One region of the Aliiroseovarius sp. PTFE2010 genome, then DNA from elsewhere that is predicted to be linked to it. Evidence: riboswitches for the same ligand, from Rfam matches in the RefSeq annotation. Region 1 holds a riboswitch; the other holds the start of a gene.
What was found. A riboswitch is a leader RNA that binds a small molecule or an ion and turns the genes downstream of it on or off. The one in region 1 is predicted to bind cobalamin.
Positions count from the first base shown of each region.

Region 1 (4,828 bases):
GCCCCGCAACATCCAGGTGTGTTTCCAGATGATCGGCCAGCGCATCCAGCGTTTGCTCCAGCGTCTCTTCATAGTTGACGCCGGACGGCGTGGCGCCCAACCGGCGCAGCCATGCGGCCCGAAAGGCATCATCGGCGAACATTCCATGCAGGTAACTGCCGGACACGCGCCCATCAGGCGCGACCGCGCCTTCGGGTTCGCCGTCCACATCGGCAAAGGGGCGCGCGCGATCGGGCCCTTCGGACTGCCCGATGTGGATTTCGTATCCGCGAAACGGCAAATCCGTGTCCGTATGGCGCGCGCAGACCTCGCGCAGGTTTTTGTCCCCGCCCATCCGGGTTCGGATGTCCAGCAGACCCAGTCCGCGCGTCGCGCCGGGCGGGCCTTCGATACCGTCCGGATCGGCCACCTCATGGCCCAGCATCTGGTATCCGCCGCAGATGCCCAGCACATGTCCGCCGCGCCGATAATGGGCGATCAGATCGATATCCCACCCCTGTGCCCGCAGAAAAGCCAGATCGCCGCGTGTTGATTTCGTGCCGGGCAGGATTACCAGATCCGCATCTGCGGGAATCGGCTGACCAGGGGGCAGCATTGTCATCCGCATGTCCGGTTCCTGCGTGAGCGGATCAATATCATCGAAATTGGCAATCCGGCTGAGGCGCAGACACGCGATGTGAAACCCGTTGGCCCGAACTGGCGCGCCGATGTCGAGCGCGTCTTCGGCCGGCAGTTTCCAGGCGTCGCTAAACCACGGGACCACACCAAACCCCCGCCAGCCGGTATGCTGTTCAATCATGGCATAGCCATCGTCGAACAGGCTTGGATCGCCGCGAAACTTGTTGACCAGAAACCCCTGGACGCGGCCCGCATCTTGGGGCGCCATCACCGCTTGTGTTCCGACGATTTGGGCAATGACGCCGCCACGGTCGATATCGCCGCACAGTACGACCGGCACCTCTGCCGCCTCGGCAAAACCCATGTTGGCGATGTCGCCCTTGCGCAGATTCACCTCGGCAGGGCTGCCTGCGCCTTCGACGATCACCAGATCATGGGCGGCGCGCAACCGGTGGAAGCTGTCCAGAACCGCATTCAAAAGCTGCGGTTTCAGCCGGGCATAATCGCGCGCGCGCGCCGTTGTCAGCCGCTTGCCCTGAACAATGACCTGGGCACCAGTGTCTGTTTCGGGCTTGAGAAGTACCGGGTTCATGTCCGTATGCGGGGCCAGCCCGCAGGCCCGCGCCTGCAGCGCCTGCGCCCGCCCGATTTCATGGCCCTCTTGCGCCACAGCGGCGTTGTTGGACATGTTCTGCGGCTTGAACGGCGCAACAGAAATACCGCGCCGCCGCGCCGCCCGGCACAGCCCAGCGACAAGCATGGACTTGCCCACATTGGACCCGGTGCCCTGGACCATCAACGCGCGCGCCATGACTCAGAACTCCACGCCCGCCTGTGCCTTTATCCCGTCGCGGAACGGATGTTTGATCAACGACATCTCGGTCACCAGATCTGCGGCTTCGATCAACTCGGGCTTGGCGTTGCGCCCTGTCAGGCAGACATGTGTCATGTCAGGTTTTTCATGCAGCAGGAAATCCACGACCTCGTCGATATCGAGATAATCATAGCGCAAAGCGATATTGATCTCGTCCAGCAGTACAAACCGGATTTGCGGATCCAGGATCTGTTCCTTGGCGATCTTCCAGCCGTTTTGTGCCGCTGCGATGTCGCGCTCGCGATCCTGCGTTTCCCAGGTAAAGCCTTCGCCGGATACGAAAAAACGGCATTCGTCCGCAAATCGTTCCCGCAGAAAGGTCTTTTCACCTGTGTCCCAGTTCGCCTTGATGAACTGAACGACAGCGGCGGGCATCCCGTGGGCGATGCAGCGCATGATCATGCCAAACCCAGCGGATGATTTCCCTTTGCCCGTTCCGGTATGGACGATGATCAGTCCTTTTTCCTCGGTCTTGGTTTCCATCATCTTGTCGCGCGCGGCCTTGATTTTGCGCATCTTCTCGGTGTGGCGGGCGTTTTCGTCTTTGCTCATTTTGACATCCTCTTTCTTGACAAGCCCCGGGGATTCGGACCATCTGGCGCGGTGTTGGTGCCTGTGTAAACAGGTGAATAGGGAATGTGCAGCCGCGATATTTGCGGTCAAGCACAGCCGCCCCCGCGACCGTGACCGGAGACGGCAGCTCAGAACCACTGGCAAAGGCCGGGAAGGATGAGCCGCCACTGGGCAATCGCCCGAGATCCGGAAGCCGGGAGACCTGCCAGCACGAACCGCTTGAAACCGGACGGGGTGTTTCGGTGACGGGATGCTGCCCGGTGTTCGGGTCTGTTCCGCCATCTTACCCGCGTCCCATGACCATGGGACCGAGGATATGGAAGCCAAGGCGAAAAGCCAGCCACAGACCGAATTGCTCGTTTGTGTCAAATGCCGGCGCGGGCAAGAAATCCCGTCAGATGCGCGTCGGCCGGGGCAGGCACTTTATGACGGGCTCACCGGGCTCGATCGCATCGAAGACCTGCGCATCACCCCTGTCGAATGCCTGCAGAACTGCGATCACGGTTGCACGGTTGCGCTGCGCGGCGGCGATGCGAAATGGACATATGTCTTTGCAAACGTCGATGAAATGTCGCATCCCGAAATGATACTTATGGGGGCGACCCAGTATCACGACAGCGCCGATGGTGTCATTCCCTGGCGCGAGCGCCCCGAACATTTCAAACGCAACTGCGTTGCGCGCATTCCCCCAGTCACCCAATCCCAGGAGTCCTGACATGACCAATCTTGCGAAACTGCCGGTCACGGTGATCACGGGCTTTCTCGGGTCGGGCAAGACCACGTTGATCTCGCATCTGATGCAAAACCCCGGTGGCAAACGGCTGGCCGTGGTGGTCAATGAATTCGGCGACGTGGGCGTTGACGGAGAGATCCTCAAGGGCTGCGCCATCCCCGATTGCCCGGCGGAAAACATCATGGAACTGGCCAATGGCTGCATCTGCTGCACCGTCGCGGACGAATTCATCCCTACGATCGAGGCGCTGATGGCGCTTGATCCGCGCCCGGACCACATCCTGATCGAAACATCTGGCCTTGCCCTGCCCAAGCCCCTGCTGAAGGCGTTCGATTGGCCCGATATCCGTTCGAAAATCACCGTGGACGGCGTGATCGCGCTGGCCGATGCCGAAGCGGTGGCGGCGGGCCGCTTTGCGCCCAACGTGGCGGCGGTGGATGCGCAGCGCGCCGCCGATGACAGCCTGGACCATGAAACGCCGCTCTCGGAAGTGTTCGAAGACCAGATATCCTGCGCCGATATCATTCTATTGACCAAACCCGATCTGGCCGGCCCCGACGGCGTGGCCAAGGCCAAAGAGATCATTGCCGCCGAGGCGCCCCGCCCGTTGCCCGTCGTGGAAGTGGCCGAAGGCGTGGTCGACCCCCGCGTGATCCTGGGGCTGGAAGCCGCAGCCGAGGATGACATGGACGCCCGCCCGTCACATCACGATGATCACGATGACCATGAACACGACGATTTCGAATCCATTGTCGTGGACATTCCCGAACTGACCGATCCGGCAGACCTGGTGCGGGCCATCGAGACCTTGGCCAAGGCGAACAACATTCTGCGCGTCAAGGGCTATGCAAGCGTGTCCGGCAAGCCGATGCGTCTTCTGGTGCAAGCCGTGGGCGCGCGGGTGCGCCATCAATATGATCGCCCATGGAAGGTAGAAGAGCCGCGCACCGGGCGGCTGGTGGTCATTGGCGAACATGACGACATCGACCGCGATGCCATCCTTGCGGTACTCAATCCCGCCGCGCAGGCCGCCGAGTAAGCGGAAACACCTGCCATGCATGTCGTGTTCCGCGAAAGCCACGGTCTGGAAGAGCTAGACACCCCGACCGACCTGGGCCAGGACCCGGCGGATCTGGTGGTTCTGTCCTTTTCCGACAGTGACCTTGGCGCGTTCGCGGAAGGGTGGCGGCGGGGTGGCGGGCCCGAGGGGCGGCTGCCGTCCTTGCGTCTGGCGAACCTGGCCGCGCTGCGCCATCCGCTGTCCGTCGATACCTATGTCGAAAATACACTGGTCGGGGCCAAGGGGATCCTGATCCGGCTGATCGGCGGGGTATCCTATTGGGAATACGGCGTGCAGCAGGTCCTTGCGCTGGCGCGGCGTAACGCGATTGCCGTGGCCGTGCTGCCCGCAGACGGGCGGGAAGACACGCGGCTTGACGCGTTTTCAACCTTGCCCGTGTCGACCCTGCGCCGCTTGGCAGATTTGTGTGATGCGGGCGGGGCGGTCGCAGCGCAGGCCGCGCTGGCGCAAATGGCGCTGGCGGCGGGGCTCTATGGCGCGCCGGTGCGCGGGGCCAAGTCTGTCCCGCCTGTTGGCGCCTGGACCCCGCACGATGGTGTGGCCTGCCCGCTGGCGGACATGCCCGTCAGTGACGATCCGCGCGTCCTGATCGTTTTTTACCGGTCCTATCTGGTGGCGGCAGATCTTGCGCCGGTCACAGCCTTGGTTGATGCCTTTCGTGCGCAGGGCTATCACGTGCGCGCGCTTTTCGTGCCGTCGCTGAAAGCCCCCGATGTCGGGGGGTGGCTGGCCCGGCAGGCGCGCGCCTATGCGCCCGATGCCATCGTGAACGCCACCGCCTTCAGCGGCAAGGGCGCGGCGGTGAACTCTCCGCTGGATGCGGGTGATGCGCCGGTGTTTCAGGTCGCGTTGGCCACCTCGACGCGCGCGGCCTGGCGCGAAGCGGAACGGGGCCTGTCGCCCGCTGATCTGGCGATGCATGTCGTCCTGCCCGAGGTTGACGGCCGGC
Region 1 is NZ_JBNFVY010000001.1:777,143-781,970, forward strand. It holds gene ACP2AV_RS03800 (cobyric acid synthase) at 1-1,429, opposite strand, end outside; gene cobO (cob(I)yrinic acid a,c-diamide adenosyltransferase) at 1,433-2,044, opposite strand; cobalamin riboswitch at 2,083-2,289, shown strand; gene ACP2AV_RS03810 (DUF1636 family protein) at 2,382-2,780, shown strand; gene cobW (cobalamin biosynthesis protein CobW) at 2,782-3,837, shown strand; gene cobN (cobaltochelatase subunit CobN) at 3,853-4,828, shown strand, end outside.

Region 2 (4,828 bases), on a different contig from region 1:
GCTGAGGGGGCTGGCATGAGCCAACTTCGCTACGGTCTGGGCGCCATCGTTTTCGCACTAATGCTCTGGCAAGGGATGGTCTGGATCACGGGGGCCCCGCATTTCATTCTGCCGTCCCCCTGGCGCGTGGCCCAAGCCGGGTGGGAAAACCGCGTACTGATTGGCGAACATGCATTGGTCACCGCGACCGAAGTCATGTTGGGCCTTGTACTGGCAACCCTGCTGGGCGTTGCGACAGCCATCCAGTTGGCCAGCTCACAGCGCCTGCACCGGTTGGTGATGCCGCTGTTGGTTTTCACACAAGCCGTGCCCGTCTTTGCCTTGGCCCCCATTCTGACCTTGTGGTTCGGGTATGGCATGTCATCCAAGGTGATAATGGCGGTTCTGATCATCTACTTTCCGGTGACCAGCGCCTTTTACGACGGGCTTGTCCGCGTGCCGCGCGATATTGCCGATTTGGCGCAGACGATGAACGGCACGCAATGGCAGATCATGCGGCGGATCCGGATACCCCATGCACTTCCATCGCTGGGAACAGGATTGAAACTGGCCGCTGTTTACGCCCCGGTCGGGGCAGTGATCGGTGAATGGGTGGGCGCATCGAAGGGGCTGGGCTATCTGATGCTGCTTGCGAACGGCCGCGCCAAGACCGATCTGATGTTTGCCAGCCTGATCACACTGGCCGTCATGACGATAGCCCTGTATTTTGTGGTAAACAAAGCGGCCGCGCGACTACGGTGGGAGTGAACACCGCCACCGCGCTTGCGCCTGCAATGGGATCCAAAAACTGGACTACCCAGAGGTCTGGGGGCGTGGTTCGAAAACGGGCAGCGTGGCCGCCAGACCCGCGCAGGCGCTTTTCAACGCATGTGCGAAAATCTGCGCCAATTCATTGACGGTCGGGTGGCGGACCCAGCGCGCCGGTCTGGCATGGGGGAAATCTGGGCTCAGCCTATGCGCAGCAGATAGATGTCCATGATCCAGCCGTGTTTTTCGCGCGCCGCGGCGCGGGTCTGGACGATATCGTTGCCAACCTCGCCCAGCGGTCCTTCGATCAATCGCTGCTTGTCAGAGCCAAGATAGGCCCCCCACCAGATGTGCACCCCTTCGGGGTCAAGCGACTGGAACGAACATTGCCCGTCCAGCATTACCACCACCGTATCTTCCCCTTGGGGGATGCCGTCTGCGCGAAGACGGCGCCCGGTTGTGATATGCACCGACCCGTTCACCACGTTTAGCGGGATGGCATGGGCGGCCGTCAGGGCCTGAATCGCGGTAATGCCGGGCACGACCTGCACCGCAGGCTTGGGCTGTAGCCGCGCAGCGATCCGCAGCGTGCTGTCATAAAGCGACGGGTCCCCCCAGACAAGCAGCGCAATCGGGCCATCGGTTTGGGCCGCTGCGATCGCGGCTTGCCAGCGGCGGGCGATTTCATCGTGCCAGCTTGCGACCCGTTCCTGATAGGGCAGGCCTGGATCACGCTTTGGGTATTCGAAATGAACGATTTTGGCCTGTGACCCCGAGGCCGCGATGATGCGGTAGCGGATTTCGGCCAGGTCGTCTTTGCCCTGCCCCTTGTGCGGCACCAGGATGAGCGCCGCATCGCGCAGCGCGCGCATGCCTTCAATCGTCACATGCGCAGGGTTTCCGGTACCAACGCCGATCAGCCAGATTTTGCGGGCCGTGTTCATCATTCAGGCATCCGGGCATAAAAAAGCCCGGGTCGCAGTATCGACCCGGGCAATGAAAATCGTGGGTTCAGGCCGCGTTGTACAGGCGCTTGTGAACCGCGCCCGACTGTTCCAGCCCGCGCAGGGCTTTGGCACCGGCCAGGACGGCAAGATCGGCAACCGGTTCGACCAGAACCACCAGCATGTAGGCTGCGCCGAATGTCCAGACAGACTGGAAGGTTTCAGCGGTAACGCCTTGACCGTAAAAGGCCCAGAAGGCGACCCAGGCAACCACACCGCCCTGGTACATCGCGGACAGTTTCAGCACGCTGGCATAGTCCAGATCAACATAGGCCGTGCGGGCCGGGATGATCCGCCGTGCCAGTGCCGTAATGCCAAGCAGTGGGACCAACAATGTCGTCACGTTGACGAAATACATGGGCAGATCGGACGGGGCGAAGAACATCCCCTGAACCAAAAGCCCCAGCGCAAGCCCGAACGCCGCCGGCGCAGCGCCCAACACCAGGAACAGGGTTGTGCCCAGGATGAAGTGAACTTCGGACACGCCGACCGGAAAATGCGGCAGGATCTGAAAGAACACGAACGTGCCGACCGTGGCCATGAGGGTGCGTGCGGCGAATGATCCGGCCGGATGGGCGCGCAGATCATCCATTGCCAGTTTCGCTGAATAGGCGACTGCGCCGGTTGCGGTCGCGTAAGCGAAAGCCATCTTTGCGCCATCAACGACGCCGGGTTCGATATGCATGGGGTATCCCTCGTTTCTGTGGCTGCCCCTCCGGCAGCAGGATGTACCGTTTGCACGGCAATTAGTGGTTGTTACGGCAGGTCTCCTGACTCGCGGGTCGTTGCGCTTCCGGCCTTCCCAGCCTTGTCGGCCAGTGGTTTTCCTTCAAGCTCGCCGCTCACAGTTGCGGGGGCAGTCCGGGATTTTCACCCGGTTCCCTATTATGACACGTGACGTGTCGCCGTATGGTTTAGTATTACAGGTGATCGCTTTGTGAACAAGTATGGAAGCGACATCTATGGCTCCGATAACGGCCCATAGAGGATGAGCGCGGGGTTATCGCCTATTTCCCGTGCTAACTGGTCAGCCAGCGATTGGACCGTGTGACGTTCGATATGTTGGGCTTGCTTGCCGACCGCTTCGGCCAACAGCGCAGGGGTGCTGGCGGGCAGCCCTGCGTCGATCAAAATGGCCGCAAGTTTCGGGAAGGTGCGCTTGCCCATGAACACCACCGTCGACGCGGACGGATCGGCCAGCGCGGCAAGGTTCATGTCTTCTGGCAGATCGCCAGTCACGTCATGGCCGGTGACAAACTGCACCCGGCGCGCCGTCAGCCGCCGGGTCAACGGAATGCCTGCTGCGGCTGCCGCGGCACAGGCCGACGGGATGCCCGGAATGATCTCGTAGGGGATGCCGGCCTCTTTCAGGGCAAGGATCTCTTCCTCGAGTCGCCCGAAAATGCCGCTGTCGCCGGATTTCAACCGCACCACGCGCTGGTCAAGCTTTGCATAATCCACAAGCAAGCGGCTGACGTGGTTTTGCTTGGGCGATTGTCGCCCGGCGCGCTTGCCGACCCCCACCAGATCGGCGCCACTGCGCACCTTGTCCAGAATCGGGCCCGAGGACAAGTCATCGAACAGCACCGCATCCGCCCGCTGCAGCCGGTCCACGGCCTTGATTGTCAAAAGCTCGGGATCGCCTGGCCCGGACCCCACGAAGCTGACGAAGCCGGTCATGCGTCTTCCTCTTGCGTAATGAGATGAAAGAACGTCCCCGAAACATGCCCCCGATGCGAGCCTGTCTCGGGCACCAGATTGCCATCGGCGTCGCGCACCTCTGCCATCGGCGGGTCGGGTTGTTCAAGGATGCTCGAATAATGAAATTCATGCCCGCGCAGGGCAGTGCCCGGGGCAAACCCCGGCATGTTCGAGCGCAGCACCGCGCGCCGATAGCCCAGGTGGAATTTCCGTTTTTCGTAACTGGTGACAAGACCCAGCAGTCCGGCCATCCGGTGGCGCGCACCCGATTTGTCGATCAGCGCCTCACCCAGGGCCATGTAGCCGCCGCATTCCCCATGCACAGGGCGCGTTTCGGCATGGCGGCGCAGACCGTCGCGGAACGTTGCGGCCGCAGCAAGTTTGCCCGCGTGCAATTCCGGGTACCCACCGGGCAACCAGACGATATCGGCATCCGGGTGCGGCGCCTCATCGGCCAGCGGTGAAAAGGGCAAAATCTCGGCCCCCCCTGCCTGCCAGCCTTCCAGCAGATGCGGATAGGTAAAGGAAAACGCCGCATCGCGGGCAATGGCGATGCGCTGCGCGGGGGGGCGCGGTAGCGCGGGCGGGTCGGTCGGCAAGGGCTGTCCATCAGCTGCCGCGCGAAGGGCGGCCATATCGACATGTTCGCGCAGAAAATTGGCATAGCCCGCGATCGCCGCATCGAGGTCAGGGTGCTCGACGGCCTGTATCAGCCCCAGATGCCGTTCGGGCAGGGTCAGATCGCCACGCCGCGGCAAAACCCCCAGCACCGGCAGCCCCGCGCGCTCCATTCCCAGCCGCGCCAGCCGCTCATGCCGGGGCGAGGCAACGCGGTTGAAGATCACCCCCGCAAAGGGCAGATCGGGGTTGTAGGTCTTGAAACCCAAGGCGGTGGCGGCGGCAGACTGCGCCTGCCCCCCCACATCGATCACCAGAACGACGGGCCAGCCCATGGCCTGGGCTGTCTCGGCGCTGCTGCCGAACCCCTGCTGGCCGCGCGTGGCAACACTGTCGAACAAGCCCATCGACCCTTCAGCAACGCACAGATCGGCCCCGCGCGCCTGCGCAGAAATCGCCTGCCACAGCGCCGGGCCCATGGCCCAGTCATCAAGATTGAAGCTCGGGCGTCCACAGGCGATATGGTGAAAAGCCGGGTCGATGTAATCGGGGCCGGATTTGAACGGCTGCACTGCCACGCCGTCTTCGCTGAGCGCGCGCAGCAACCCCAGCATCACGGTTGTCTTGCCAGTACCCGAGGACGGCGCGGAAATCATCAGGCCCTTCATGGCGCATCACCCATTATCTGTTTCCTCGGTGTCTGTTTTCTGGGCGTCTGTTTCCTGGGTGTCTGTGTCGTCGGTCCAAGTGGCCCAGGG
Region 2 is NZ_JBNFVY010000012.1:4,979-9,806, reverse strand. It holds gene ACP2AV_RS13555 (ABC transporter ATP-binding protein) at 1-19, shown strand, start outside; gene ACP2AV_RS13550 (ABC transporter permease) at 16-747, shown strand; gene cobF (precorrin-6A synthase (deacetylating)) at 948-1,694, opposite strand; gene ACP2AV_RS13540 (energy-coupling factor ABC transporter permease) at 1,759-2,436, opposite strand; cobalamin riboswitch at 2,495-2,676, opposite strand; gene cobA (uroporphyrinogen-III C-methyltransferase) at 2,712-3,431, opposite strand; gene ACP2AV_RS13530 (cobyrinate a,c-diamide synthase) at 3,428-4,738, opposite strand; gene cobM (precorrin-4 C(11)-methyltransferase) at 4,745-4,828, opposite strand, start outside.
Region 2: it holds a riboswitch for cobalamin, as region 1 does, so the genes downstream of both, ACP2AV_RS13540 (energy-coupling factor ABC transporter permease) here and ACP2AV_RS03810 (DUF1636 family protein) in region 1, are expected to answer to the same signal.